One region of the Clostridium sp. JNZ J1-5 genome, then DNA from elsewhere that is predicted to be linked to it. Evidence: predicted binding sites of a transcription regulator. Region 1 holds the regulator's gene; each other region holds the start of a gene.
The links. Region 1 encodes LexA, which represses DNA repair genes until DNA is damaged. Its sites were predicted from a motif close to CNAACANNTGTTNG; they were not measured.
Positions count from the first base shown of each region.

Region 2: the regulator LexA is predicted to act here: its motif matches at 5,130-5,143, upstream of ACWW38_RS03645 (DNA polymerase Y family protein).
Region 3: the regulator LexA is predicted to act here: its motif matches at 7,448-7,461, upstream of ACWW38_RS15450 (putative DNA modification/repair radical SAM protein).

Region 1 covers NZ_CM132773.1:76,124-87,068, reverse strand. Annotated here, with positions in the region: gene ACWW38_RS00520 (pyridoxal phosphate-dependent aminotransferase) at 1-91, shown strand, start outside; gene ACWW38_RS00515 (HPr family phosphocarrier protein) at 168-425, shown strand; gene ACWW38_RS00510 (DUF378 domain-containing protein) at 463-672, opposite strand; gene purB (adenylosuccinate lyase) at 863-2,296, shown strand; gene ACWW38_RS00500 (tyrosine recombinase XerC) at 2,584-3,573, shown strand; gene ACWW38_RS00495 (hypothetical protein) at 3,620-4,018, opposite strand; gene lexA (transcriptional repressor LexA) at 4,153-4,761, shown strand; gene ACWW38_RS00485 (methionine gamma-lyase family protein) at 4,810-6,093, opposite strand; gene hfq (RNA chaperone Hfq) at 6,179-6,415, opposite strand; gene miaA (tRNA (adenosine(37)-N6)-dimethylallyltransferase MiaA) at 6,526-7,458, opposite strand; gene mutL (DNA mismatch repair endonuclease MutL) at 7,500-9,422, opposite strand; gene mutS (DNA mismatch repair protein MutS) at 9,441-10,945, opposite strand, start outside.
Region 2 covers NZ_CM132773.1:723,544-734,488, reverse strand. Annotated here, with positions in the region: gene ACWW38_RS03685 (nuclear transport factor 2 family protein) at 1-925, shown strand, start outside; gene ACWW38_RS03680 (50S ribosomal protein L7/L12) at 992-1,291, shown strand; gene ACWW38_RS03675 (zinc ribbon domain-containing protein) at 1,521-1,730, shown strand; gene ACWW38_RS03670 (sugar O-acetyltransferase) at 1,842-2,456, opposite strand; gene ACWW38_RS03665 (DUF5412 family protein) at 2,936-3,307, shown strand; gene ACWW38_RS03660 (hypothetical protein) at 3,358-3,525, shown strand; gene ACWW38_RS03655 (GNAT family N-acetyltransferase) at 3,803-4,285, shown strand; gene ACWW38_RS03650 (helix-turn-helix domain-containing protein) at 4,480-4,929, shown strand; gene ACWW38_RS03645 (DNA polymerase Y family protein) at 5,183-6,433, shown strand; gene ACWW38_RS03640 (hypothetical protein) at 6,449-6,712, shown strand; gene ACWW38_RS03635 (HNH endonuclease family protein) at 7,123-8,676, shown strand; gene ACWW38_RS03630 (ATP-binding protein) at 8,900-10,945, shown strand, end outside.
Region 3 covers NZ_CM132773.1:3,231,644-3,242,588, reverse strand. Annotated here, with positions in the region: gene ACWW38_RS15480 (rubrerythrin) at 1-184, shown strand, start outside; gene clpA (ATP-dependent Clp protease ATP-binding subunit ClpA) at 277-2,541, opposite strand; gene ACWW38_RS15470 (ATP-dependent Clp protease adaptor ClpS) at 2,544-2,843, opposite strand; gene ACWW38_RS15465 (homocysteine S-methyltransferase family protein) at 3,190-5,559, opposite strand; gene ACWW38_RS15460 (methionine synthase) at 5,549-6,217, opposite strand; gene metF (methylenetetrahydrofolate reductase [NAD(P)H]) at 6,250-7,149, opposite strand; SAM riboswitch class I at 7,244-7,352, opposite strand; gene ACWW38_RS15450 (putative DNA modification/repair radical SAM protein) at 7,503-8,831, shown strand; gene ACWW38_RS15445 (TIGR03915 family putative DNA repair protein) at 8,845-9,588, shown strand; gene ACWW38_RS15440 (ABC transporter permease subunit) at 9,633-10,835, opposite strand; gene ACWW38_RS15435 (ABC transporter ATP-binding protein) at 10,832-10,945, opposite strand, start outside.

The DNA of each region.
Region 1 (10,945 bases):
TAATTATATAAGATTATCTTACGCTACTTCAATGGAAAAGATAGTGGAAGGATTAAACAGGATTGAAAACTTTATATCTAAAATTAGATAATTTATAATTTTAGAAAAAAGTGATATAATGATAATAATTATAAATAACTAAAATAATTTTATAGAGGTGAAAAGATATGGTACAAAAAGAAGCAATTGTAAAAACATCTACAGGCTTACATGCTAGACCGGCTACATTATTAGTTAAAAAAGCCTCTTCATTCAAATCTGATATATACTTAGAGTATAACGACAAAAAGGCTAATGTTAAGAGTTTGATCGGTGTTCTATCACTGGGTGTTACTAAAGATTCTAAGGTGACGATTATAGCTTCAGGAGATGATGAAACTCTAGCCACTGAAGAAATGGTGCGATTGATAGAGTCATTGGAATAATAAATAAAAGGCTGAATAGCCTTTTATTTTTGTACTTCTAACTTTTACTCTTGCACTTTTTAATAAATAACAATGTGTTTATTCCTGATAGTCCTACTAGTATATATACTATTCTTTCTATTAATGGAATTGACCTAAGTAAGAAACTTACAAAATTGAAATTAAATAATCCTATAAGCCCCCAGTTTATAGATCCTAGTATCACTAATAATAATGATATTTTATCTATTGAGCTTAATTTATACATATGTATACTCCCCCTTTTTACATTAATATAATTCATTTCTTAGTAGAATATATTATATATATCAATAAAATAGAACTTATTTTTGTTTAAAAAATACGAACAAAATTACTTACTTATATAAAAATATATGTTATAATATGAATGAAATAATTTATTACACGATATAATATACGTGCATGGAGGTTTGAACATGAATAGAAATACTTACAATACACCATTAAATAGCAGATATGCATCTAAAGAAATGTCATATTTATTTTCAGAAGAAATGAAGTTCAAAACTTGGAGAAAATTATGGGTAGCATTGGCTGAAGGTGAACATGAATTAGGATTAGATATTTCTGAAGAACAAATAAACGAACTTAAAAATAACATAGATAATATAAATTACGAAGTTGCCCAAGAAAAAGAAAAGGAAATAAGGCACGATGTAATGAGTCACGTTTATGCTTATGGGCTTCAATGTCCAAATGCTAAGGGTATAATTCATTTAGGAGCAACTAGCTGTTACGTTGGAGATAATACAGATTTGATAATAATGAAGGAAGCTCTTATACTTACAAAAAGTAAACTACTAAATGTAATTAATAATTTATCTAACTTTGCTTTAAAATACAAAGCTCTTCCAACTTTAGGTTTTACACATCTACAACCTGCACAATTAACTACTGTAGGAAAAAGAGCTACTTTATGGATTCAAGATTTAATGATGGATTTAGAAAATCTAGAATTTTTGATAAAAAGCTTAAAGCTTAGAGGTGTAAAAGGTACTACTGGTACACAAGCTAGTTTTATGAAGTTATTTGATAACGACGAGGAACTAGTTAAAAAACTGGATACATTAATAGCTAAAAAAATGGACTTTGAACAGACTTATGAAGTAACTGGTCAAACATATCCTAGAAAAGTTGATTCAATTGTACTGAATACTCTTTCGGAGATAGCTCAAAGTGCATATAAATTTAGTAATGACTTAAGAATTCTTCAAAACATGAAAGAAATGGAAGAACCATTTGAAAAAAATCAAGTAGGATCTTCTGCTATGGCATATAAAAGAAACCCTATGAGATCTGAAAGGATAAGTGCTTTAAGTAGATTTGTAATAGTAAATTCTTTAAATCCTGCAATAACTGCTGGTACTCAATGGTTCGAAAGAACATTAGACGATTCTGCTAATAAAAGATTATCTGTTTCAGAATGTTTCCTTGCTTTAGATGGAGTTTTAAATTTATATATAAATATTAGCGAAAACATGGTTGTTTATGAGAAAGTTATAAAGTCTCATGTAGAAAATGAATTACCTTTTATGGCTACAGAAAATATTCTCATGGAGGCTGTAAAAAGGGGAGGAGATAGGCAAGAACTTCACGAAAGAATAAGGGTATTTTCTATGGAAGCTGCAAGAAGAGTTAAAGAAGAAGGTTTAAATAACGATTTAATCGAGAGAATAATTAATGATTCTTCATTTAAGATGAGCAGAGATGAAATTTTATCGATTATTGATCCTAATAAATTTATCGGAAGATCAGTGGGGCAAGTTGATGATTTTATAAATAATTCAATCAAACCAATTCTTGAAAATAATAAAAATATTTTAGGATTAGACGTTTCAATTAATGTATAAATTAATATTTAAGAATTTATTTGTAAATTAAACTTATTATCAAAATAAACTCAAAAATGAATTTCAAAATAAATTTATACTTATAAAACTACTGTAGGAAAAATTTAAATTTCTATTTTATATATAATCGCATTGTATATATTAAAATTAATACTATTCCTATAAAGCTATTTGTTATATAATATTAATGTAGTGGTTTAAAATTATGACCACTACATTAATAACATATTTTCAACTTCGCTAAATATAAATTTAGCGAAGTTAGTACATAAAAATAGGAGGGGATTATGAATTATAAGCTTAGAGCCATATTTGATCCAACACTTCCGGAATACCTAAATGAATTTTTAAACTATCTTGGAACCATCAGAGGTAAATCTCAAAATACACTAGCCGGTTATAAGTGGGATTTATCTATGTTTTTTAGATTTTTAAAATTATATAAAGGATACGTAAAAGAAGATATAGAATTCGACCAAATACCTATTGAGGATATAGATGAGAACTTTATAAGAAAAATAAAATTATCCGACTTATATGCTTTTATATCTTTTACTGAAAATTATAGAAATAACAGCAGTTACGCTAGAGCAAGAAAAGTAGCTGCATTAAAATCTTTTTTTAAATATCTTCATGGTAAAGCTAAACTTATCGATGAAAATCCAGCAATAGAATTAGAGACACCAAAAATAAACAAAAGAAATCCAGTTTATCTAACTTTAGAAGAAAGCAAACTCCTACTCTCATCTATCGACGGAGAAAATAAAGAAAGAGATTATTGTATAATTACTTTATTCTTAAACTGTGGTTTGAGACTTTCAGAATTATGCAGCATAGATATATCCAGAATTAAAGAAGATACTTTAACTATTGTAGGTAAAGGAGGCAAAGAAAGAACCGTATACTTAAACACCGCCTGCTTAAAAGCTATACGTAATTACTTATTTATACGTAGATCCAAAGATAACAAAGTAATACCAGAAGATAAGGATGCATTATTTATAAGTAAAAATTACAGGCGAATTAGCAATAGAAGCGTTGAACTTTTAGTAAAAAAATATATTTCAAAAGCAGGTCTTGATAGCAAGAGGTATTCTCCTCATAAATTAAGGCATACAGCCGCTACTTTAATGTATAAATACGGAAATGTAGACATAAGAAGCCTTCAGAAAATATTAGGCCACGAAAATGTATCAACAACACAGATTTATACCCACGTAGATGATGAGACTCTACGACACGCAGTGAGTTTAAACCCTTTAAGCGATGAAGAATAATAAAAAGTCGTTCTAGTAAATACAAGAACGACTTCTATTATTTATACTACTTTTTTATTTTATTAATGGTCACTAATCCAGGAAATACTTCATTTATGATCTTAGAAGATTCTTCATCTTCTAAAAGTTCACTTAACCCATCAACATCATCTATGTATTCTATTTTGATATCAGATTCTGCTAATCCCTCATTCATAGAAGCTAAAACTTCCAAATTCGAACATTTGTTCTTTTCATCGTTAACCTCACTTAAATCAACTTCAAAATTTTCAAGTTCTCCTTCTTCTAATATTTCATCAATATTAATAATTTTAGAATCATATCCCTCTAATTCCAAACATTTGCCACAGTTATTACATTGTTTATTTGAGTTTAAATCACATTTATTACATTCGCCACAATTAATACATAATTTATCGACTTCAAAAATACAAGATTTAGCCATATCTATCCCCTCTTCCTATTTTATTAATGTATTATATCAAAAGATTATATAATAATCAATATTTGCAGAACATTAGTTTGATATAAGCGAAAATCTGTGATATAATTCAAAATATAGGGTAAGGAGTGTATAAAATGAGCGATACTAAAAGAGATAAACAAACTGAAATATATGAATTTATAAAAAAGCAAATAGTTGAAAAGGGCTATCCACCATCAGTTAGGGAAATTTGTGCAGGGGTTGGTCTTAGCTCTACATCTACTGTTCATGGTCACCTAGCTAGGCTTGAGAAAAAGGGATTAATTAGAAGAGATTCTACAAAACCAAGAACTATAGAAATACTTAAAGATCCTATTATAAATAAGGAAATGATAAACATACCTATAGTTGGTAAAGTTACTGCTGGTCAGCCTATTTTAGCTGTAGAAAACATTGAGGATTCTTTTCCTATTTCATTAAATTATATGCCAAGTAATAAAGATTTATTTATTTTAAATATTTCCGGCGAAAGCATGATTGAAGCAGGTATATTTGATGGAGACTTAGCAATTATCGAGAAATGTAATTATGCAGATAACGGAGAGATAGTTGTAGCATTAATTGATAACGAAGCAACTATAAAAAGATTTTTTAAAGAAAAAGATTACATAAGATTACAGCCTGAAAATAAAACTATGGAACCTATAATTGTTGAAGATTGCCAAATTGTAGGTAAGCTAATTGGATTATTCAGAAGGTATTAAACTAGTAAATGATTGAAAGTTTCAATCATTTACTAGTTTTTTAATACATTAATTTAAAATTTTACTTAATGCTATCAATATACCTATTTTAGCATGATCAAAAGTAAGCCCACCTTGTAGATATGCTATATAAGGTTCTCTAATTGGAGCATCTGCTGATAGTTCAATAGAGGATCCTTGAACAAACGCACCTGCAGCCATTATAACTTGATCAGAGTACCCTGGCATATCCCACGGTTCGCAGGACACAAAAGAATCAACAGGAGATCCTAATTGTATTCCCTTACAAAATTGAATCAATTTTTCTTTATCATTAAATTTGATTGATTGAATTATATCACTTCTTCTATCATTATACTTAGGTAAAACTTCAAAGCCTGCAAGTTCCATGATGCGCGAGCAAAAAATCGCGCCTTTTAAAGCTTCCACAGAAACATGAGGAGCAAAAAATAATCCCTGATACATAGATCTTATAACTCCAAAAGTAGAACCACACTCTCCCCCTATTCCAGGTACAGTTAATCTATAAGATGCTTTTTCAACACATTCTTTAGTACCCGCTATATATCCTCCAGTTGGAGCTATTCCTCCTCCTATGTTTTTAATAAGTGATCCTGCTACTAAATCCGCACCTACATCAGTAGGCTCTAAAACATCCATAAATTCGCCATAACAATTATCTACAAAACATACGATATCTTTCCTAACACTTTTTACACAATCAATAACTTCCTTTATATCTTCTATAAGCAATGAATTTCTCCATCCATATCCTGTAGATCTTTGTATATGAACTAAAGTAATAGATGAATCTTCTAGCAATACCTTTTTTATTTCATCTAAATTTGGTTTACCATCCTCTTTTAACTCTAATTGTCTATACTTCACTCCATATTCTTTTAGGGATCCCATTCCCTCTGTATCGTCTATTCCTATAACTCCATGTAGTGTATCATAAGGTTTTCCACAAACAGATAGCATTGTATTATTAGGCCTAAGATTACCAAATAAAGCAGCTCCTAAAGCATGGGTTCCATTTACAAAGTGAGGACGTACAATGGCGCTTTCACAATTAAATATTCTAGCATATACTCTATCTAAAGAATCTCTACCAATATCTCCATATCCATAGCCACTGGAATTAGTAAAGTGAGATTCACTTATTCTTTCCTCCTGCATAGCATTCAAAACTTTTAGTTGATTAAATTCTCTTATTTCATCTAAAAATGCAAATTGATCTTTAATATCATCAATTGCAATTTCATACAGTTCTAAAGCTTTGCTATTAATACTGTATTTATTAGATAATAGTTCTTTCATCTCATTAATCATATGTATAAACCCCCGACTCCTTAGTGTGTTTGACTAGTAAATATATTATCACATAAAAAAAAAATAGGCAAATACTTGCCTATTTTTAGTTATTTTCATCTTGAGTAAATAATATTGGTTTAGCAGGTACTATTGTTGAAACGGCGTGCTTATATATCATCATCTGTTTCCCCTCATTATCCAATATAACTGTGAAATTATCGAATCCCTTAACATTTCCCTTAAGCTGGAATCCATTTGTTAAATATATTATAACTGGAATTTTATTTCTTCTAGCGTTATTTAAGAACAGATCTTGCAAGTTATTAGATGGCTTATTCATAGTTATTCCCTCCACTTTTTATATGTTATATTCTATAAAAATAACTAAAATCCTTTATTTTTGTTTGAATAAAGAATAATTTTATTTAAACAAATATTTAATATGCAACTTTAATTTTCCTTTAATTGACTTACAATCTCTTTGCATATTTCATGATTGCTTTTATGTTTATCTTTATCAATCCATATAACCCGCTTATCTTTTCTAAACCAAGTAAGCTGCCTTTTAGCGTAATTTCTACTTCCTTTTTTAATCATTTCAACAGCTTCTTCAAGTGTAATTTTATTATCAAGATAATATAGGATTTCTTTATATCCAATACCTTTCATGGATTGCATGGTATCAGTACATCCCATTTGTTTCAATTTGATTACCTCATCAACAAGCCCTTCATCCATCATAATATCTACTCTTTTGTTAATTCTCTCATATAGTTTAGCTCTATCCATAGTCAAAACAAAATAATGTACATTGTAAGGTATATCATAAATATCTTGTTCAGAATTATATTGACTTAAAGTTTTTCTGGTAAGTTTATATACTTCAAGCGCTCTAATTACTCTTTTCAAATCATTTGGATACAATTTATTATATGATTCCATATCTATATCTTTAAGAAGATTATGAACATATTCATTTCCCTTCTCTAGTGCTAGATTCTTCAAATATTCTCTGTAATCTTCATCTTTATTTGTATTTGCAAAATCATAGTTAAATATTAAAGAATCAATATAAAAGCCTGTTCCTCCAACAATCATAGGAAGCTTATTTCTACTATGGACTTCATTGATTATCTCAGTCGCTTTTTCTTTAAATTCAGCTACACTAAACTCCTCATGTGGATCAACAAAATCTAATAGATAATGAGGAACCTCCTGCTTCTCATCCTCCTTAATTTTAGCTGAGCCAATATCCATATACTTATAGATTTGCATAGAATCCGCTGAGATAATTTCACCCTTTAACATTTTTGCTAATTCTATTGATATTTCTGTTTTGCCAACAGCAGTAGGCCCTGCCAAAATAAATAAGTCTTTTTTCATTTAAAATCTCCTTTGTTTAATAATAAGATATATAAGATATTTTATTGAATTCTCTTAAATTTTTTTTCTATATCTTTTAAAGGCATTCTAATAATAGTAGGTCTTCCATGAGGACAGTTAAAAGGCTCTTCTATATATCTTAATTCCTCTACTAAAGAAACTATTTCTGATTGAGATAAAGAATGATTTGCTTTTATAGCAGCCTTACATGCATGAGAAGCAATCATATCGTACTTAACTTCAACAGTCTTTCCTGATCCCATATTCTTTATATTATCAAGCATCTCTAGAAAAAATTCTTTTACATTTACTTTCCCTAAAATCATAGGAGCTTCCCTTATACTTATTGTATTATCACCAAAGATTTCTATGCTAAAACCAGTTTCTTTAAATACATCAGTATTTTCTATATAATAAGTATAGTCTTGATGGCTAAGTTCTACAACAACAGGAGTCATTAATATTTGAGATATAACATCCCTACTTTTAATTTGTTCTTTGAACTTTTCAAATAATATTTTTTCATGTGCAGCATGCTGATCTATCATATATAAAGTCTCCATAGCCTGAGCTAGTATATAAGTCTTATTAAACTGACCTATAATTTGTAATGGAGGAAATTTAGCAATTCTATCTTTTTCTGATGAATTAATAGGCATTGTATTATTTGAGCTGTCCTTAAGCATTATATTATCTGTATTTTGTATAATACTCGTTTTTTCCAATTTATATTCCATATTATTGCCTAAATTAATGTAATCAGATGAAACAGTATTTAAATAATCCTTTTTACTACTAGATTCCAATGTTTCTATACTTGATTTAATAAAGCCGCTATTCTCTTTTAAATCAATTGGCATTTGAACAAGTATAGGTTCTTCTTCATTTTTATTTAAAACTTCCTTATTATTTAAAACTTCTTTTTTATCTATATCATCAAAATAATTGCTATCATCTATAGCAAAAGACTTTCTTATACTTTCAGCTATAGCACTATGGACAGTGTCGAATACTATCTTGTAAATCATTCTTTCATCTTCAAACTTAACTTCTGATTTAGTTGGATGTACATTGACATCAACAAATTCTGGATATATATCTAGAAAAATCACAAAGAAAGGATATTTGTTTACAGTAGCAAATGATTTAAAAGCATTTTCCACGGCTGTTGTAATAAGACCACTTTTTATATATCTTTTATTTACAAATATACTTTGATTATTACGACTTCCACGACTTATTTCGGTATTGCCAATGTATCCATGAACAGAAATAATATCAAAATGCTTTTCAAAGCCTATTAAGTTTTCATAAATATTCTTACCATATACAGCTCTGATTGTATCCTTCACATCTGTAGAAGCAAAGGTTGTAAGAGAACTTTTATCGTTATTGTAATACTTAAAAGATATATTATGATTTGCTAAAGCTAGTCTGTTTACCATATTAGATATTAGACTAGACTCTCTTTGGTCCGACTTTAGAAATTTTTGCCTTGCAGGTACATTGAAGAATAAATCATGGACTTTAACAGTTGTTCCTATGTTGCATCCAATATCCTTTAAATATTCAATTTTACTATTGGAAATATAAATCTCTTTTCCAAAATTATTATCTCCTTGTCGGCTTATTAAACTAACTTTTGAAACCGCTGCAATACTAGGAAGAGCCTCTCCCCTAAATCCAAAGGTATTAATAGCGTATAAATCCTCAATGTTTATTATTTTACTAGTTCCATGGGGCATAAAGGCCTTTTCAATATCATCAGGGTGTATACCCCTGCCATCATCAGTTATCTTTATTTCTTTCTTTCCGCCTTCATTTATTTCTATAATAATATTTTTAGATTGGGCATCAATACTATTTTCAATCAATTCTTTTACAATAGAAGCAGGTCTTTCTACCACTTCTCCTGCAGCTATTTTATTAGAAGTTTCTTCATTTAATAAATTTATTCTTTTCAATTGACCACCTTCTATATACTATAAGGATTTAACTCTTTTAATTATATCATATAATTTATTAAAACCTTCCATAGGTGTCATATTTAATATTTCAATTGATTCAATTTCTTTTAATAAATTTTCTTTTTCTATGTCATTAAATCCTATTTGTTTTGTTTCTTTTTTTAATTTAGTAACTGCAATTTCTTTTTCTCTTAATTGTATATCTTCATTAAATTTTTCTGCATTATTTTTATCATTACAATTCTTATCATCATAATTTGTATTATTGAAAATTTTTTCTTTAATATCATCATTTATATACTTGCTATCTTTACTTTCCAAACTTGTCAGTATTTCTTTAGCTCTACTGATAACTCCTTCTGGTATTCCTGCCAATTTTGCAACTTCAATACCATATGATTCGTCAGCTCCACCTTCTATAATTTTACGTAAAAAAACTATATCGTTATCAAGTTTTTTTACTGCTATAGAGTAATTTTTTACACCCTTTACCTTGTTCTCTAATGAAGTTAATTCATGATAGTGAGTTGCAAATAGAGTTTTACTTCTAAGTTTATTATTACCACAAATATACTCTATTACAGACCAAGCAATACTTAACCCATCGTAAGTACTGGTACCACGCCCTACTTCATCTAGAAGAATCAAACTTCTGTTAGTAGCATTTATCAATATATTTGCTACTTCCCACATTTCAACCATAAATGTGCTTTTCCCCCTAGCTAAATCATCTGAAGCTCCTATTCTTGTAAATATCTTATCACAAATTGCAATAGATGCTTTTTCAGCTGGAACAAAGCCTCCTATCTGAGCTAGAATATTTATTAAGGCTACTTGTCTCATATATGTTGACTTACCAGCCATATTAGGACCAGTAATCAAAATTAGCTGTGTATTATCGTTGTCTATGTAAGTATCATTTGCAACAAATGTACTCCTAGGAATCATTTTTTCAACTACAGGGTGCCTTCCATCTTTTATATACAGCTCTCCTGATTCTTTAATCTCTGGTTTACAATAATTATTTTCTAATGCTACTATAGCTAAAGAGCTTAAGCAATCAACTTCTGATAATAACTTTGCACTATTCTTCATTCTATTAATATGCACTTCTACCTGTTCCCTAACTTCTACAAATACATTGTACTCTAGCTCTACCAATTTTTCTTGAGCTCCTAATATCTTTTCTTCTATTTCTTTTAGTTCTGGAGTAATATATCTTTCACAATTTGCCAGAGTTTGTTTTCTTATATATCTATTTTCAGGAACTAAGTTTAAATTTGATTTTGTAACTTCAATATAATAACCAAATACTTTATTATAACCTACCTTAAGAGATTTAATCCCTGTAACGTCCTTTTCTCTTTGCTCTAAAGCAGCAATCCACTGTTTGCCATTAGATTTAGCCGCTCTTAATTCGTCTATAGTACTATTGTATCCATCTTTAATTATTCCACCTTCTCTTATAGACAAAGCTGGGCTCTCTAAAATTGCTTTATTCAATATATCACAAATATCCT
Region 2 (10,945 bases), 650 kb from region 1:
TGAAGTTGCCTGGTTTGCCACTATGGGCCATGTCAAATATACCTTTGAAGACTCACCAGAAAGATATGACAGATATCTTGATCTTATAAAGGACAAATCTGAAGAGAAGGAGCGTACACCTAAAGAGAGAGTTGCTTTTATCAATTGGGTTTTGTCTCTAACCTATCACCAGCGTGTTGAAAGTGAGAGAGAATATTTGTGGCCGCTATGTTTAAGTGGTGTTCTTCTAAAGGATGGTGATAAGTGGAAAATTGCTCATCTCCAATTTTCTATACAAAAGTCTAATTTTCCTGATGAGCGTTTTGAAAACTCTAAAGAGCATCTAGAGAACTATAATAATCAAAATGCCATCACTGATGGATATAAGAATAATCAGATGACTTTAGAGTTAAAAGACCTTTTGAAAAAATTAGAGACAGAACTTATTGGACAAAAAGATATTTCAAAAAAACTTATAAGTAAGTATTTTGCAGCAGATAGCATGCCATATGTGATCGGACCAGAAAACCAGTGGTATTATGGGATTGATCAGATAAGAGACTTTTTTGCTAAAAGCAGCGATGCAAATCTTATTTTAGATCTAGAGCATGCCATTGCTTCAAGATCTGATGAAGTAACTTGGGTTACAGTTACTGGTATGTTGAAACAAGTTTTGGACGAGGACAAACTTGCTGAGAGTGCATTAGAGGAACTAAATAATCTATTTCAGACTAATCTTACTTCAAAAGAAAAACTGTTTGCTGCACATAGAAGTATGGCCTATGTATTAAAGGAAAGTGCTGCAGGTGTAAATTACACATGCCCAATCAGGCTTACTGCAGTAATTTCAAATATAAGTGAAGGGTATGCTTTCCAACATATCCATTTTTCATTTCCATTCTATTGGATATTGGAAGGAAAATTAGATGGTATTTCAGAGCATTAGTGTAAATAGAAAAATGGCTAGTTGGATTGTTTTAAAATAAATTATTAAGTACTAAGGAGGAGAAAGATGAATTATAAAATTGTATGGATATGTATAGGGGTAGGAGCATTTATATTCTCAAGTTTATTAGGAGCTATTAACAATCTTCGAAGTGATATTGCCCGTATTAATTTAACTCTAGATAAAATTGCTAAACAAATAGGAGTACCTGATACGATAACAGAAAATATAGATATTGAATTAAAAGGCCTTATTTCAGAAGGTAAAAGGGTTGAAGCAGTCAAGAGATACAGAATGGTTAGTGGACTTGGCTTAAAGGAGTCAAAAGAATATATTGATAAATTGATAGAGAATGAACTTAAATAAGTAAATTTAGTGTTAGAAATATTAATTTGCCATTTATTGATGTATTGTATTTTATAAACGGACAAAAAACGGACAGTAGAGTATACTGGAGATAAGAAAGTTTTAATTTAAAATTACGGAAAATAGTGGTAATATTATAAGAGGACTAGCTACTACATGTTAGCATAAAGTTGTAGCACAACAGCAACTAACTGAGGATTAAATTATATAAATTAAAGGGAGGTTTAAAATGGAAAAGAAACAGTATGTTTGCCCAAAGTGTGGTAACAATGAATATGAATCAGATCAATTTCAGGCAACAGGAGGAAACATATCAAAGATATTCGATATACAAAATAAGAAATTTATAACTATTAGTTGTAAAAGATGTGGGTATACAGAATTGTATAAAGCAAAAACATCTGATGGATGGAATATCTTAGATTTCCTTATGGGATAGACTATTTGGATACTTTATAGTATATATGTATTTTGGAATTGATAGAATTTAACAAAGGTCATAAAACTGTAATAAAAATACAGTTTTATGACCTTTGCTAGTTAGTAGATATTAAATGTTGTAATCATCAATATCAAACTCGTAGTTCTTATAATAATACTTACGGTCTTCCTCAGTAATTTCACGAACAACCGTGCATGGATGTCCTACTGCTATTACATTATCTGGAACATCTTTAGTAACGACACTTCCCGAACCGATAACAACATTATTTCCAATGTGGACTCCAGGATTTACAACAACATTTCCTCCGAGCCAAACATTATTTCCTATTGTTATACTAATACCATATTCATATCCAGAATTTCGTGAATCAGGATGTATCGGATGACCTGCTGTATATAAAGAAACATTTGGAGCAAATTGCACATTACTACCTATGATTACTTTTCCAACATCTAAAATGGTACAGTTGTAATTTGCAAAAAAATAATCTCCAATTTCAATATTCTTTCCATAATCACAATAGAAGGGTGCTTCAATATGTATATCTACACCTGCTTTCCCAAGAATATCTCTTATTAATTTATCAATTTTTTCATCTTCATCTGGCAGGCAGTGATTATACTCATAAATCTTCTTTTTATTTTCCCTTCGTTCTTCTGCTAATCCATCTAACCACGCTTTATATGGTAGACCCGCCAACATTCTATCTTTATGATTCATAGTTGTTTCCACCTTTCAACCTATATAAATATGTAAAGTAAAAATTAACCTATTTTGGGTTTTATATATTAGCAAGATAATCAAATCATAAATATCATTTTAAGTTGATGAACAATAAGTTACAATTGTATATTTGTTTAAGTATATACTACATAACTATAAATATTCAAATATTTAACATAACTATATAAATTGTTTCTCTAAATCTGTATATTTCATTTGTACTTAGTATTTCTTGATACTTCATTATGTTAACAGTGATGAGGGAAGATTTTTGAAGTAATAGTTTTTTTTATTATATTTAAATTGACTTAAAAGAAACGATGTTTTAGTAATTAGGAAAAAATGTGTAATTTTGCTATAATAAAGATGTATACATTATTTAATATTACAGAATGTTAAATTGTTTAGCATTAAATCTGCCTGATAGATATTAGAAATATAAGAGGGCATGTTTTTGTATTTTAGGAGGTAAACATATGCAACAAAGAACAAAAAAGAAGCTCATAAGAATATGCATCATTATAGCTGCTATGATTGGCGGGGTAGCCTATGCTATTAACTGGGCATTTTTCGATATTCAAAGAATTAATGGACAAGAATATCTTAACAACTCAACTTCTCCCAATGGAACATATACTGTGACAGCTTATTTAAATAATGGTGGAGCCACAACGGATTTTGCGGTTTTAGGTACATTAAAGAACAATAAAAATGGGAAAACGAAAAATATTTACTGGCAGTATCACTGTGAAGAAGCAGATATGGAATGGTTGAATGATGAGACAATAAAAATAAATGGTGTAGAATTAAATGTTAAAAATGAAACTTATGATTATAGAAGAAAGTAAATGTAATTTTTTGGCTTATTGAAATTAAAATGTTATAGGAGAAATGCACAATGGGTAACAAAGGCATTAAATTGATACTTCTTGGTATAGTAATTATTCTGATAGGTATTTTTATGGGGATACTGTCGTTAGGAGGAATATTTACATATTTTATTCAGCTTTATGTTGTTATAATTGGAGTTATAGTAGCTGTAGTTGGTTTTTTTAAAGAAGATTAGCAATTTTATATTATTGACTATAAATTTCAATACAACAGTAAAACATTGTATTAGAGCTAATACTTAAAATAATAGAGGATAAAATAAAAAAAGATGGGTGGAGAAGTATTGAGCATTGAGCAAATCAGTGTTGGAGAAGAAATATATAGCGCAATATATACGATAAAATAAAAAAATGAGAAAGCAGTTGTGAAATTTAATGTATGGACAAAATGGAAGTAAATATATTACTAAAGCCAAAATTGTATATTAATATAACAAGAAAGAGAAGTTTATGATGAATAATAAAATAGAATATTTGAAAATATATCCTGTGGATTATGATATATTGACAAAAATAATGACTTCCGCATTTAATGAAGATACATCTATGCACACTGATTTGAAAGAAGATGGTCCTAGAGGATACAATGACGGTAGTTTAATTAAGTGGCTCAATGAAAATGAAAATTTTGAAAGCTATAAAATAATTTATAATAATGCCACCGTTGGGGCGTATACTGTTGAAATTAAGCCAAATGGTGAATATAATTTGGAAATGCTATTCATTGACCCTAAATACAGAAAAAATCATCTTGGAAGGATAGTATGGAAAGACATAGAACAAAAATATATAGCTGCAAAAAGATGGACGGTTGAAACTCCTGATTATTCAGAAAGAAATCATCACTTTTATACTAAAAATTGTGGTTTTGTATTTCAGAGAGAAAACATATGTGAAAATGGTGCTAAATCTTTTATTTTTGAGAAACAGAAATGATGTTTATGATGGCTAGTATTGTAATAGTTTTAGGATTTTAAAAATATTATTGGTTTTGAAATTTATAGTAGGATTATGCGAAGCAAAGTTTATTTAATATTCCTATTAAATTGGTTATTGCAACTGATAGTTGACATACGATTGGTGGTGTGCAACTGTAGATTTTAGTAATCTATTTTAGAGGTGAATAATAGATGGTATTAAAAGAAAATTTAGTGCATTTAAGAAAATCTAATAATTTGTCACAAGAGAAGGTGGCTGAATTAGTGGGTGTAAGTAGGCAGGCAGTTTCAAAATGGGAGACTGGTTTATCCAAACCTGACACTGAAAACTTAATGAAGTTGGCAGAAATATTTCATGTATCGATGGATGAACTTACAAAAATGAATTCTGCTCATATTGAATCTATAGAAAGAACAGGGGAGAATGAAAATATTACTAGGAAGAATGCAGAAGTAGAATTCCATATGAGCAAAAGAGTAGCGTTTTACTTGTATGTTTTTGGTGCCCTTATTGGTTTTCTAGGATTTGCATTTGGTATTACTTATGCTGAATCAAATTCAATTTGGATTATAGTTGGCATAGTTGGCATGATATTAATATGGTATTGTAGTTCAAAGATAATAAATAGTATTATGAAATGACAATATCATATATTAAAGAAATGGAGCACTATTTTGCCCCATTTCTTATTTTTTATTTTGGATTATCTTCTGATGGGTAGTAGTTTATTTATTTTAATTAATCTTGAAAAAATGAGTGGAAAAGAAGAAAATGGATAAACATTCTATATTTTTTCTTAAAACCTCTTATAAAAAATATAAAAATAGTATATAATTATATACGAACACATGTTCTTAAATTGGGTGTTAATATTTGATGAGAGGTTGATATTTTATGGGTACATTAATTTTTCATATAGATGTAAACAGTGCATACCTTTCTTGGGAGGCAGCTTATAGACTTCAGCAAGGGGAGAAGTTAGATATTAGGACAATTCCTTCTGTTATAGGTGGAGATGAATCCAGCAGGCATGGAATTGTGTTGGCTAAATCAATTTCTGCTAAAAAATATAACATTAAAACTGGTGAAAGTTTATGCGAGGCTAGAAGAAAATGCCCTGAATTAGCAGTTTTTCCACCAAGATATTGGCTATATATGCAATGCAGTTCAGCTATGCATGAAATACTGGAGGAATACACACCTATTATACAAAGGTTTTCTGTAGATGAAAGCTTTTTAGACTTCTCTAATATGGAAAATTTATACCCAGATTATATGAAGCTAGCTGAAATTATAAAAGAAAGAATAAAGAGAGAGCTGGGTTTTACAGTTAACATAGGAATATCAAATAACAAACTGCTGGCAAAAGTTGCTTCAGATTTGAAAAAACCAGATAAAATACATACTTTATTTCCAGATGAAATTGAGAAGAAAATGTGGCCGCTGCCAGTGGAAGATTTATTTATGGTAGGCAGAGCTACAGTTCCTAAATTACATAAGTTAAACATTAATACAATAGGTGATTTAGCAAATTATGATGTAGACATATTAAAAAACATACTAAAGAGTCATGGAGAATTAATATGGAATTATGCTAATGGTATAGATAATTCAAAGGTAAGAAAAAGCAATTATATTGAAATGAAAGGCATAGGAAATTCTACAACAATTTCTTTTGATGTAGAAGATAGAGAGACAGCTCACAAAGTATTGTTATCTTTATGTGAAACAGTGGGAATGAGGCTAAGAGATTCGGAAAATTGTTGCACCGTAGTTTCTATATTTATAAGAGGTAACGATCTTATAAATTATTCACGGCAAAAGAAGTTAAGTACTGCCACAGATTCAACTAGGAAAATATATGAGGTGGCCTGTTATTTATTTGATAATGTATGGAAGGGAAAACCTATAAGGCATCTAGGAGTTCATATAACAGATTTTTGCAATAATGATTTTTATCAATATAACTTATTGGATTCTTTTAATTATGATAAAGATAGAAAACTAAATAAAGTAGTGGATGAAATTAGGTTAAAGTATGGTAATAAAGCTATTATAAGATCATGCTTTTTAAATTCAGGGCTAAACCCAATATGTGGAGGGGTTGGAGAAGAGGAATATCCTTTGATGAGTTCTATGTTATAGAGGAAGGTGAGCATTTTGAAAATTGTAGCACGGCCAATTGAAGTAGTCTCTTACACTGATGATAAGGGAGATATAAGACCTTTAAGATTTAGATTGAAAACAGAGGATGATTCTATGAAGGTAATAAAAGTGGATAAGGTTATTGTAAAAGGAACTGAAAAGCTAGCAGGTAACATTATGTTTGTATTTAGATGTCAAAGCCTCATTGATAATGTATTAAAATTATTTGAAATTAAGTATGATTTGAAAACTTGCAAATGGATGCTGTATAAAATTTAGCAGCTGGATAGACCTAAATCTGTAAAAAAATTAATCAAGTTAAGATAATAGGTTTGCTAATTAGAAACTAGGGCAGGTACTATGTATTACAAAATATAAAAAGTTAGTAAAGGATTTGATTAAGAAGGAAATAAAAAACTCTTACTATGCAAGTTAAGATGCATGGTGAGAGTTTTTTTATTAATTGGGGATTAGTGCGGAGAGGAAAGATTCAATATGCTGACTAATGAATGAAAAATGCAAAATAAACTATATTTTGTAATAATAAGGTTTATTGTGATATAATTTGGTGTAGGTGGATATTATAAGATGAGGGTGGGTATGTCTATAATAAGAAGTTGGAGTTACTAGAGAAAAGTATTTAAATATCAAGCAAAGTTTAAGGGAATTATTGTGAAAGGATGATACATATGGCTATAAAAGTAGTATTAGATGCATTGATACCTAGAGAAGATTTTGACTTGAAAGATGAAAGTGGAGTTGCAGTTAATAGAAATGTTTTGACAATGTCTGTAACAGATTTAGATTACAATTCATTTATGTATTCAGCAATAAAAAAACCGGATTTCCAAAGAGAAACTAATGAATGGACACCTGAGAAAATATATCAATTAGTTCTTAGTTTTATAGAAGGAGAACTTATTCCGAGTATAATATTATGGAAAAGTATGTCAAATCATATATTTGTAATAGATGGATCGCATAGAATAAGCGCACTTGCAGCATGGGTAAATGATGACTATGGAGATGGTGCAATTTCAAGAGAATTTTTTGATAATGATATACCAAAAGAACAGATAAAAGCAGCTGAAGTTACTAGAAATTTAATTAACAGTAGCATTGGAAGTTATAGTGAATTAAAAAGCATAACAAGAAAACCATGTGATGATGAAGAAAAAAATAAGAGAGCTAAAAATTTAGGATCATTAGCATTACAATTGCAGTGGGTGGAAGGGAATTCATTAAAGGCAGAGGAATCTTTTTTTAGAATTAATCAACAAGGAACACCAATTAGTCCAACTGAAATAAAATTAATAAAGTCTAGAAATGCTGCAAATGGATTAGCAGCAAGAGCAATAGTTAGAAGTGGAAAGGGTCATAATTATTGGTCAAAGTTTTCAGAATTAGTTCAAGATGAAATTTATAAAATTTCTAAAGAAATAAATGAAATATTATTTTTACCTGAATATAAGACACCAATAAAGACATTAGATTTACCAATTGGAGGTCCTTTATTATCAGATCAAGGTCAACAATTGATTTTAGAAACTATAAATATTGCTAATGGATTAAAGGGAAATGAAGAATTAGGCAATGATGAAAAAGGTGATGAAACAATTAAGTATTTGAAGAAATGCAGAAAGATAGTGAGAAGAGTTAATTCGTTACATATATCTTCATTAGGACTACATCCAATAGTATATTTTTATAATATGAGAGGGATGCATAAAGTAGCATCTTATTATGCTGTACTTGGTTTTATAAAATATTTAGATGAAAATAATAGATTTAATGATTTTATTAAAATTAGAAAGAGTTTTGAAGAAATTATGATTCATTACGAATATTTAGTACAAACTATTGTAAGAAGATACAGGCAATCTACTAGAGGGCATAAGTTTATAACAGCATATTACATACAATTAATGGATTTTCTTTTGAAGGGATATAATGTTGAAGAGACAATAAAAGCTTTAATAACTTTAAAAGAATTCCAATATCTATCTAAGGAAGTAATGAGCTTAGATGAAGTTACAAGTGATAGATTTTCTGATGGAAGAAAATCAAGCGTATTTATTTTAGAAGCATTAAAAACAGCACCACGTTGTGCAATTTGTGGCGGTTATCTGCATATTAATTCTATTACAATAGATCACAAAAAAAGAAAACAAGATGGAGGAACTGGAGACATAGAAAATGGACAGTTGGCTCATCCATATTGTAATTCTACATTTAAAAATTAAATATATAAAAGATGGTGTAAAACAAATCGCATAACTATATCATAAGTAAAAGGATTTCTAATAATATATAATCTCCAACTATCCATAAAGTAGACAGATTATGTCTATAATGGGAAGAAACACAAACGGAAAATTATACAAATTACTAACATTTATTACTAAATTACAAATTTGAAATATATTCTATATCTTAAATAATATAAATTTAATGAGGGGTACGAAAGTGAATTACACAGAAGTAACTAAGCCAGGTATGGGTGATCCATATTGGTATGAATGGTCTGTAGGACAGGAATATATTATTGATATGCTTAACCCAGATAATAACATTTCGGCAGTGTCATTACAAGCGAACATTAGTTTAGGGTTAGATGACATTGTTGTTAAATACAATAATGGGGAGATACTATGTTTACAAGTAAAGCATACAAGAAGCAATAATACAATTACATTTGGTGATATAGTATCGAAGGATGATGGGGAAAGTAAAGGTAAGTCATTACTAGCACAGTTGGCGGAATCTTGGTATGAGGAAAAAGACAACTTTACAAAAATTGTACCATGTATATATACTAACAGAAAAATTGGAGAAACCTCTTCAAAAGCTAAACTTGAAGATCAGGAAGATAAATACATAAGACCTGCATTGGGCGATTTTTGGCCTGTAATTAGAACAGAGGCTAAAAGCGTTGAAAGTTTGCAGGAGATTGTTTTACTTAAAAAAGAGTGGGAAACTGCTTGGGAAGTATGGAAAGAACAATTAGCTGGAATTCCGAAAGAAGAGGATAAGATTGAGTTTCTAAAACTTCTTAGGATAGAAACAAATAAACCTAGTTTAGATGATGTTGAAAGGATTCTACTCAATAAATTGTCCAAATATTTTTCAATAACTGAGTTGCAGGCAGAATCATTACTTGCTAGTCTAGACCATGCATTAAGAAGATGGACTACGTCTCAGCGTAATAAAATTGAAGTAAGTGTAGAAGATGTATACGAAGCATTAAGTTTAAATAAAGCAATTAAAGTTTTTAATCATAATTTATGTCCACCTTATCCGTTTTTTTATAGCAGAGAAGACTTAGTGAATTCACTCAGACACGAGCTAGTTAAAGGAAAATCTAAGATAATCTTTTTAAGCGGTTTGCCTGGGATTGGGAAAACAAGCTTGGTAAGCCAATTGACAAATGATCATGAGCGCGCAATTGACATAAGATATTTTGCTTATGAGCCAATAAAAGTTGATTCTGAATACTTACCCTTTGATGTTGATGATAGAGTTAATCCAGATATCTTTTGGGGTGAACTGCTATCACAATTGAGAGCTATATTGAAGGGGAAATTATACAAATACAAAGTCCCATTGAGGAATGATTTTCTATCTACGAAAGAAATAAGGGAAAAGTTTTTATCAATAGCTGAACTTTTCGGTAAAGATAGGGGAAGGCCAGTTATAATTGCAATTGATGGTATTGACCATGCAGCAAGAGCAGGTGTAAATACCAGAACATTTTTAGAAACATTAATCGATCCAAAATACATTTCTGATAATATTAAATTTTTTTTATCAGGACAGCCAATAGATTCATATCATGATTATCCTATATGGTTAAAGAACAACGAGAATTTTATATCTTACTTTAATATGTCTTTAATACAGGAAGATGATATATTATCATTGATTCAATCGCAAAAGGAAATGATTATTTCAAAAGAGAATTATTCTATTTTAGCTAAATTAATATATGAATTTTCTGAAGGTAACACACTTTCAGCAATCTTCGCGGTATACGAAGCAATAGATTGCAGTAATATAAATGAAGTTAAGAAAAAACTAGCAGAAAGAAACCTAAGTGGAAATATTGTTGAATATTATAATACCATTTGGAAAAGTGCAATTAGAGATGCGAAACAATATTATCCTTTTATAGAATATCGTTTAGCAGGATGTTTTTCCTTGTTTAGCGAGCGAATAAATGCAGATATTCTACATAAGGTATTTTATGATTCAGGTATCTCAAAGCCTGATTGGAATAACATTTTGATTTCTTTAAAGCCCTTAATAATTGAAGAGAATGATGGATATAGGTTAATACATAATGATTTTAAGGTTTTCCTTACGAAAATTATAAATAGCGATAAAAACCGATTAGCAGAAATAGCAAGTTACATTGCTGTTTACTATAAAAAATTAACTGAACCTAATTTTCATTATTACAATAACATGTTTAATTATTTAGAATTAGCAAATAGAGAAAGAGAAATAGTAGAA
Region 3 (10,945 bases), 460 kb from region 1:
TTCATTCTTAGATGCTATAGAAAGTAGTATTAATGGCGAACTTGGAGCCGTTGAATTATATAGAAAAATTCGTTCTATGCTTCCTACCACTCAGATGAGAGATATGCTATATGAAATAATTACAGATGAACAAGAACATGCAACAAGATTTGTATACTTATATTCTATGGAGAAAAAACATTAATGTAAAAGTTCATATTTAATATAATAATCCTTCAGGTTTTTAACCTGGAGGATTATTATATATTATAAAAAGAGTTATACAAAATCGATTTTTTAAGATGACTTGTCTATGATAATTTTATCATTTTTTATATCTATAACTGCATTTCCTCCATTTGATAGTTTTCCAAATAGAACTTCATCAACAAAATAAGGTTTTATACCCTGCTGTACTATACGAAGTATTTCTCTGGCTCCATATATTGAGGACAAACTTTTTTTTGTAATCCAATTATAACATTCTTCCGTTACACTGATACTAATGTTTTTAGATAAAAGTTTTTCTGCAAACTGATCTATAGCTTTTTTAGCTATTAGATATGCCATATTTTCATCCATCTTGTTAAAGACAACTATCTCATCAAGCCTATTTCTAAACTCTGGAGAAAAAATTCTTTCAACCTCTTTTGTAATAGCATCGTCTTTTATCATTCGATCTCCAAACCCTAACATTACCTTTCCTACTTCTCTCGCTCCTGCATTAGAAGTCATAATCAAAATAACGTTTCTAAAATCAGCTTTTTTACCATTATTATCTGTAAGAGTTGCATAATCCATTATTTGAAGCAAAACATTTAGGATATCAGGATGAGCTTTTTCAATTTCATCTAGTAGAAGTACACAATAAGGATTTTTTCTTATTGAATCAGTTAATAATCCACCTTCTTCATACCCTACATATCCTGGTGGAGCTCCAATAAGTCTTGCTACTGTATGTTTTTCTTGGTATTCACTCATATCAAATCTAATTAATGGTATATCTAAACATGCTGATAATCTTTTTGCAATTTCGGTCTTTCCAACCCCTGTCTGCCCTACAAATAATAGATTAGATATAGGTTTTTCTTCTTCATTAAATCCTGCTCTAGACCTTTTAATAGCTCTAACAACAGTTTTAATGGCCTCATCTTGGCCAAATATAGTTTTCTTCAGTTCTTTATCTAAATTTTTTAATCTATCCAATTCGCTTAATGAAATATTTTTCTCAGGAATTTTCGCCATAGAAGAAACTATTTTTTCAACTTCTTTTTCCGTAATTATTATGCTTTTCTTTTCACAATCATCAAGTCTTGCAAAAGCTCCTGCTTCATCTATTACATCAATAGCTTTATCTGGAAGATATCTTTCATTAATATATTTAGCAGACAACTCTACAGCACTTTTCAATGCCTTGTCAGTATATACAACCTGATGAAACTTTTCGTAATTTGATTTAAGACCAAGTAAAATATTATAGGTATCCTCTTTAGAGGGTTCTGATACCTCTATTTTTTGAAATCTTCTAGACAAAGCTCTGTCCTTTTCAAAATACTTTCTATATTCCTCATAGGTTGTTGATCCTATAAATTTAAGTTTTCCATCAGTTAAGAAAGGCTTTAATATATTAGCAGCATCCATTGCACCACCTGAAACCGATCCTGATCCTATAACAGTGTGAATCTCATCAATATATACAATGGCCTTTCCTTGTTTTTTTATTCTAATTAAAACTTTCTTAATTCTCTCTTCAAAATCCCCTCTATACTTTGCTCCAGCTAGTAAACTTCCCATATCTAAGGAGTATATTTTACTTCCTTGGAGCACTTTAGGAACTTTATTTTCAATAATTAATTGTGCAAGACCTTCTGTTATTGCTGTTTTGCCTACCCCTGGTTCTCCTACATGTATTGGATTATTCTTTAATCTTCTTGATAACACTTGAAGGGTTCTCTTTAAGATATCCTCTCTTCCAATAAGAGGATCAAGCTCTCCTTTTTTCGCCCTTTCCGTAAGTTCTACAGTAAATAGTCTAAGTATATCATATCTACTCATTCTTTCACTGTCTTCCTCATACATTTCTTCATCACTATCCTCATCTGAATCTATAGAGATTTCATCCTCAAATTCCTCCTCTTTCCCCAATCCATAGGAAACACATTTTAGAAGTTCTAATCTTTGTATTCCCTGCTTCCTCATAAAATAGCTAGCAAAGGATTCTTTTTCATCATACATTGCTACTAACAAATGTGAAAACTTTATCACGCTTCTTTCAGAGGATAGTACCTGTGATCCAGCTGATGATATTATATTTTGAACGCCTATTGTTTGTATAGGCTCTCTTTCTTCCTCTAAAACTGGCACATGTTCTTTAAAATAACCTAACAAATCATTCTTAAGACTTTCAACCTCTCCACCACATTTTTCTATAATTTCTTTTCCTGCATCAAAAAATAGAGCAGAATATAATATGTGTTCCGGTGTAAAATATTCATGTTTTCCAATTTTAGCTTCACTATATGCAGCTATAAATATCTCACTTAATAAATTATCTAATTCCATAATTACTCCTCTTCAATAGTCAATTTTAGTGGAAATCCTTCTTGTTCAGCCATATAAGTAACCTGCCTTACCTTAGTTGAAGCAATATCGTATATGTATATACCAGCAATTCCAAATCCTTTTTTATGCACATCATACATAATCTTAGTAGCTTCTGCTGAGCTCTTATTAAATACCTTTATCAAAATCTCAACAACAAAATCCATAGTCGTGTAATCATCATTATGCAATATAACCTTGTACATATTCGGTTTTTTTAAAATTAATTTATTTTTTTCCTTAAAAGTAACTTTTTCTTTCAAATTGAACAACTCCACATATTAATTTATTATTAATAATTATAACAAAAAATACCCCACATATAAAATTATAAAGTGGTTACTATAAATAGTGTCAGAACGTTTCAAAGTTTAACTAAGATGTTTTAGCAATTATGTTAAGCAATAGGTAGTCATACTCTATGTTTGCATTAGTACAATCTGTATTCTTGTAGAATAAGGTTGACTGTCTATTTTAAATTCTTAGTGGCTATTGGCAAATTTATTAATAAATATTACAGAAGTGTTTATTGATAAATCAATAGCTATGTTAATTTGAACTTCTGATCATATAGATAAAGGTAGGTGTTCATACACCTACCTTTGCCTATTATATCAGATTAAATACACTTCTTGCAATCTTAACTGCCTCTTGTGCATCTTTTGCATAATAGTCAGCCTTTATCATATCTGCATATTCTTGATTTAAAACAGCTCCTCCAACAAAAATCTTGCAATCAACTTTATTTTCTCTAAGGACCTTTATTGTATCCTCCATATTTTTTACTGTAGTTGTCATAAGTGCGCTTAATCCAACAAGCTTTATATCTTCTCGCGTTGCTGTTTCAACTATATCTTTAATAGGTACATCTTTACCTAAATCTATAATCTCAAATCCGTAGTTTTCTAAAATTACCTTTACAATATTTTTACCTATATCATGGATATCTCCCTTTACTGTTGCTAAAATAATTTTTCCTTTTGTCACCCCTATTTCTCCTTCTGTTGACATTCCTTCTTTTATAATTGCAAAAGCATTTTTTACTGTCTCAGCAGATTGTATAAGTTGAGGTAAAAATATTTCTCCATTTTCATATCTACTACCAACAATGTCTAATGCCGGCAATAGATATCTGTTTACAATAGTTAAACCGTCCTGACTTTTTAAAAGCTCTCTTGTCTTTGGTGCAGCTTCTTCTTTTACTCCTCTAATTATTATCTCTTTTAAATCTTTATCACTGGATGATTTCCATATATCTCTTTCCTCTACTTCAGAGTAAGCATATATATAATTTTTTGCCTCTTTATCTATATTGGCCAGTACTTTAAAACTTCTTATAACATCCATTATGCCTTTATTATTAGGATTTAATATAGGTATATCTAATCCTTCAGCTAATGCCATGGCAAGAAAAGTTTGATTCAAAATCTCCCTTTTAGGCAATCCAAAGGACACATTGCTAACTCCTAAAAGTGTTTTAACTCCTAACTTTTCCTTTACAAGTCTTATAGTCCTTAATGTCTCCATAACTTCTTGTTGCTGGGCAGAAGCTGTAAGAACTAGACAATCTATTATTATATCTTTTTTACCTATACCGTATTTTTCAGCAGTATTTATAATTTTTTCAGCTATCTCTAACCTCTCTTCTGCGCTAGATGGAATTCCACTTTCATCTAAAGTAAGTCCCACTACGCAGGAACCATACTTTTTAGCAATAGGAAATACTGCCTTCATTATATCTTCTTTACCATTTACAGAATTTATAACAGGCTTACCATTATAAGTTCTTGCAGCAGCCTCTATAACATCTGGACTTGAACTATCTATTTGAAGTGGAAGATTAATTATGGATTGTATCTCATTAATTGCTCTAACCATTGTCTTAACTTCATCTATCTCTGGTAATCCTACATTTACATCTAATATATCTGCTCCTGCTTCCATTTGATTTATAGCTTCATTTAATATATGTTCAATATCATTATTTACTAAGGCTTCTTTAAACTTTTTTTTGCCTGTAGGATTTATTCTCTCACCAACTACTTTTACTTCCTCCCCTAATATCACAGATTTTGAAGCTGAACATACAGCAGTTATATTTTTAGGGGTTATACCTATAGGCGATAATTCCTCCAATTCTTCTACTGTCTTTTTTATGTACTCCTCATTTGTGCCACAACATCCACCTAGTATTCTCACACCTTTTTTAGCCAAAATTTTCATATAATATGCAAATTCTTTTGGAGTTATATTATAAATTGTCTCTCCCTTTAAAACCTTAGGCAGTCCTGCATTTGGCTGAACTATAACTGGAATAGATGAATATTGTAAAATTTTTTCTACTATAGGTATTACTTCTTTTGGACCTAATGAACAGTTTACCCCAAGTGCATCAACACCTAATCCTTCTAAAAGAATAACCATACTAAGAGGGTCTGTTCCCGTAAAGGTTCTTTCTTTTTCCCCAAAAGTCATAGTACAAAATACAGGTAAATCACAGTTTTCTTTTGCAGCTAAAACTGCCGCCTTTGCTTCATATAAATCTGATATAGTTTCTATCAATATAAAATCACACCCTGCATTAACTCCAGCCACTACTTGCCTTTTAAAAATTTCATAAGCCCTTTCAAAGCTCAATGTTCCTATAGGTTTAAGCATTTGGCCAATTGGCCCTATATCAAGAGCTATATATTTTTCTCCTTTAGCTTCTTTTGAAATTGCTACTGCTTTAGTTATAATCTCTTCTACAGAATACTTTGTTTCCTTAAGCTTTAATTCATTTGCTCCAAATGTATTAGTAGTTATTACATTTGAACCAGCCTTAATATATTTTTCGTGTATACTTTTTATTATATCTGGATTCAAAATATTATACACTTCTGGAATTTCTCCAGCAGCAAGTCCCTCTTTCTGAAGCATTGTACCCATAGCTCCATCGAAGAATAGAAATCTTTCTTTTAGTATATTTTTAATCTCCACAATAGCTACCTCCTCTCTTAAATTCACACCATCTAGAATTATTGCACTTTCTGCACCCAGGATGATTGCTTACTATATTTTTATCTTGAAATCCTATAATGGCTGTTATTGATTTTCTTGGTATTAAAATATTTTCTTCAGTAACTGTAAGTCCAATATTTTTTTGTGTTTCTAAAACATTTAATATTTTTGATTGAATATCTATTGGAAAATCTCCATATCCCGGACTATATCTATAAGTTATTCCTAAGCCATATATTTTAGCTTCTTCTTTTATTAAGCTCTGAACCTCTTCACAAATCCATTCTATAGCAGTGGATGCACATGCATCTAGTATTAAAGCTTTTGTAAGATTAACCTTTTCATAATACTTTATTTTTGTTTCTATCTCATTTCCTAAAGTCATTGCTAAAACAGCACACATTTTTGAATCTTTAAGATGCTCTGCTATATCCCTACCTTCAAATACCAATTTACTTCCAATTATTTTTACTTCACTATTATCTATTTTTATATCAAAAATCTTATAGGTATATCTATAGTTAATATAGTTTTTTATTTCTTCAATAGATTTATTAATAAGACTCCAAACTTCATCATATATTATTCCTCTTTTATATCCTAAATATCTTAAAACTTCATCTCTATCAATGTACAAATATCTTCCTCCTATAATTTTTATTTTTAGTCTTATGCTATATTAAAACTATTTAATGCAGTTACTATTGACGATATATTAGCTACTATTTTCTTAGCTACCTCTGGATTATTCATAGTATAAATATGAATACCATCAATTCCAGAAGATAATAAATCAATAATCTGCTCAGTAGCATAAGCAATTCCAGCATCCTTTAAAGCCTCAGGTCTGTCTATATATTTATCAAGTATTTTTACAAACTTATCCGGAACATGAGCTCCGCAAAGAGAAGTTATTCTCTTAATCTGTCTACTATTTACAACTGGCATTATGCCAACTTCTATAGGAATATCTATCTTCATAAGTTCTGTTTTTTCTTTAAAGTTATAAAAAATATTATTATCGAAAAATAGCTGGGTAATGAGGAAGTCAGTACCTTTTTCAACTTTATTTTTTAAATTAAACAAATCATCTACAATACTCCTGCATTCAATATGTCCTTCTGGATAACATGTCCCTCCTATACAAAAATAGCTATCTTTTTTTATATGCTCTACTAAATCCACAGCATGTGTGTAATGGATAGGGTTTGGAAATTTCAAATTAGGATCTTGTGGAAAATCTCCTCTAAGAGCAAGAACATTTTCTATATTATTTTTCTTTAATTCATCCAAAATATTATCTATTTCTTCCTTTGAAGATGCTATACAAGTTAAGTGTGCTAAAGATTCTATATTATATTTATTCTTTATAATAGACGCTATTTCAACTGTTGCGTTCTTACTAGTGCCGCCCCCAGCACCGTAAGTCACACTTATATAATCAGGATTTAAAGGCGCCAAAGCATCTATAGTTTTATAGATACTTTCAATTGAATAATCTTTTTTAGGCGGAAATATTTCAAATGAAATTACAGGTTTTTTATTTAAAAACAAATTTTTTATAAACATAAAATGCCCCCTTTTAAATAAAAAAGCTGCTTTCCCATAAGAAAAGCAGCTTAAATATCTTTACATAATTTACACTTAACTAATTTTAGCAGCTTTCTTATCTCTCAAAATCAAAGATTTTGCAGGATTTGACACCGTTGTATTTTTTTAATACCGGTTGTCGGGTTTCAAAGGGCCAGTCCCTCCACCTCTCATGATAAGAATTCTTTCTATTTAATTAAAAACTATTCTAATACTTTTATATTATGCTGTCAATGTAAAATAAAATAACTTTTTTAGGTAATAATATATTTACATACGAACTTATGTTCGGTAATATATATTTAAGATATAATTGGTATAGGAGAACTATTATGGATATGTTGGAAAAGTTAAAGATACTATCAGATGCAGCTAAATATGATGTTTCCTGTTCTTCCAGTGGAAGTAGCAGAAAAAATTCTAAAGGAGGTATAGGCAATGCCAGCTCTAGTGGAATATGCCATAGTTTTACTGCAGATGGAAGATGTATTTCATTACTTAAAATTTTACTTACAAACTACTGCTGTTATGATTGTGCCTACTGTATAAATAGATATTCTAATGACCTTCCTAGAGCAACTTTTACCCCTGATGAAATAGCTGACTTAACAATAAATTTTTATAAACGTAATTATATTGAAGGCTTATTCTTAAGTTCTGCAGTTTTTAAAAATCCTAACTATACTATGGAACAGATGCTAAAAGTTGTATCTAAACTTAGAAATGAACATAACTTTAATGGATATATACATATAAAAGCAATACCGGGAGCAGATCCAATATTAATTAAGAAAGCTGGGGAACTTGTAGATAGAATGAGTATAAATATTGAACTTCCTTCCTCATCTAGTCTTAAGTTACTAGCTCCGCAAAAAACTAAAGAAAATATATTAAAACCTATGTCTTTTATAGGATCTCAAATTGCTGTTTCAAAATATGAAAAAAAGTTATATAGAAATGCTCCTTCTTTCGTTCCAGCAGGCCAGAGTAGCCAGCTTATTATTGGTGCAACACCTGAAAGTGATTTGCATATTTTAAAGCTCTCTGAAAATCTATATAAACGCTTTGGATTAAAAAGAGTCTACTATTCAGCTTATGTGCCAGTATCAAATAATCCAAAGTTACCTGCACTAAATAGTCCTCCTCTATTAAGAGAACATAGACTTTACCAAGCAGACTGGCTTCTTAGATTTTACGGATTTTCGGCAAAGGATTTGTTAAATGAAAACAATCCAAATTTCGATGTACACCTGGACCCTAAAACTGATTGGGCTCTTAGAAATATAGATAAATTTCCAATAGAGATTAATAAAGCCTATGCAAAAGATCTTATAAAAATACCTGGTATTGGAGTAAAATCAGTACGGAAAATTGCCCTTGCTAGAAGAGTCCACTCTTTAAGTTTTGAGGATTTAAAAAAGTTGGGTGTGGTTCTAAAAAGAGCTCAATATTTTATAACCTGCAACGGAAGATATTATGGTCAAGTAGATTTTAAAGATATATTAATAAGAGAAAAGTTAGTAAGTGATGCAACTAATAAATTTAAATCAAATCCTATCTATAATGCTAAAAAAAATTATGAACAGCTTTCTTTTCTCTCCTCTCCTCCAGCCATATACCGCCCAGATGATGCTTATACAAGCATCACTGGAGAACTTTAAGAAGGTGAAATAAATGATTTGCTATATCTATGATGGCAGTTTTGAAGGCCTATTAACATCAATATATGAGGCATATTACAGAAAAGATAAACCTGAAGAAATATTTAGAGAAGATGAATTTATTCCTACTCTTATAACAAATCCGATTTATATAAAAAAAGATATGTCCAAATTTTCTAAGGTTTATGATGCTATTAGAAATAAAATTTCTTATAATTCTTTAAGATATGTATTTTATGTGTATCTCTCTGATATAGAAGGCTCTAGTACTTTAATCTATAAATACATAAAACTTGGTTTTAAATTAGGGAAAGATTTAGATATGCATCTTTACAAAGATTGTGTACTAAGAGTACATCAAATAGTAAAGAAAGTATTTGGAGAATATCATAGAATGCTTGGTTTTGTTAGATTTAACAGTATAAATAATAAATTTCTCTACTCACCTATAGAGCCAGATCATAATATACTAGCACTTATAACTCCTCATTTTACTAAGCGTCTTTCTAATGAAAATTTTATTATTCATGACCTAAAAAGAGGAATAGCCGCTGTATATGACAAAACTGATTGGTCTATTACTGAACTTTCTAAAGAATATGGATTAACCTTGCTTAGCAAGCATGGTAATTCTCTTTATGAAGAATTATGGAAAAGCTATTTCAAAAGCACCACTATTAAGGATAGAATAAATCCAAAACTTCAAATGGCACATATGCCAAAGCGTTATTGGAGCTTTCTAACAGAAGTCAATTAATTTTAAAGACCTTACTAGTAAATCCTAGTAAGGTCTAAAATATTTTATATTAATATATCTCTCTTTTTAAATACTACATGGGAAATAACGTAACTTACTATTGTCCATCCTAAAAGTATAGCTATAGAGAAAGTTGGTGTAATAACAGGATTGTTAGACCTTAGTGCAATATTTCCTGTTATTATTTTTGAAGGATCTCCAAAAGTAGTAAATAAGTAATGAGCATATTTATTTATATAAGGTATTGTTTGAGCTATAGTAAATGCTATTATTATAACTGTAGTACTTGCCATAGATACCATACTGCTCTTTACAACAGTTGATAATAAGAAAGCAAAAGATGCTGATGCTATTATGAATAATATTTGAATTCCAAACATTTGAACTATATATTTCCACATAGGTATAATGTGAGAACTTCCAGCTATTGCTGTTATTGCTTTTTGTCCCATTTCGCCTTTGACAGTTAAATCATACATAAACCTAGTTCCTGTAGTTACTGGATAGTCCATATTTCCAAAACTAAATATAAGCCCCATGATTAGAAATGCTAAAATTTCTATCACTACTATAATTATTGAAGAAGAAAGTATTAAAGCTATAAACTTTGAAAATAATACCTTTCCCCTTGAAACTGGCTGTGTCAGCAAAAATTTCATAGTAGGCGGAGTATATTCCCCCGATACCATGTCTGAACTAAATATAATTACTCCAACTGCAAGGAAAATCGCTCCTAGAATTTCAAATAATTGTCTTACAAACGCAGTTGCTGTTACATCATATGAATTATACTCTGGCTGTATATTATTTTCTAATAAGTATTTCTTAGTCATAAGCTCCAATTTTATAGACTCTTTGTCTTGCTCTCTTATTTGAGTATCCTTTAATTGTGCTTCCATTCCACTTATTTCTTTCTTTAAAGTTACTCTCCAATCAGGTTTTGCACCTTGTTTTTCTTTTTTAATCTCTTCAATCCTTTCGTAGGATTGCTTAATATCCTCATCAAAACGTTTCTTTTCCTCTTCAGGAATTTTAGGATCTTTTTTAAATTCTTCTAAGTGCCTTATATTCTCTTGTTCATTTTGTATTCTGCGCTCTGGTTTATTCCATTCCTTCATGCTTTCTGATGACTTATACATAGCAAAACCTATAAATGCTACTAAAATTGCAAATGCAATAGTTATTATAACTGTCTTTTTCCTACTCATTAATTTTATCATTTCATTTCTAATTAGTGTAAACATCATAATGATCTCTTACCCCCTTCTACAAGTTCCATGTATCTCTCTTCAAGTTCTGCATGTTTCTTATAAATTTCTTCTATATGAATACCTGCTTCAGCAAGTTTAAATATAAC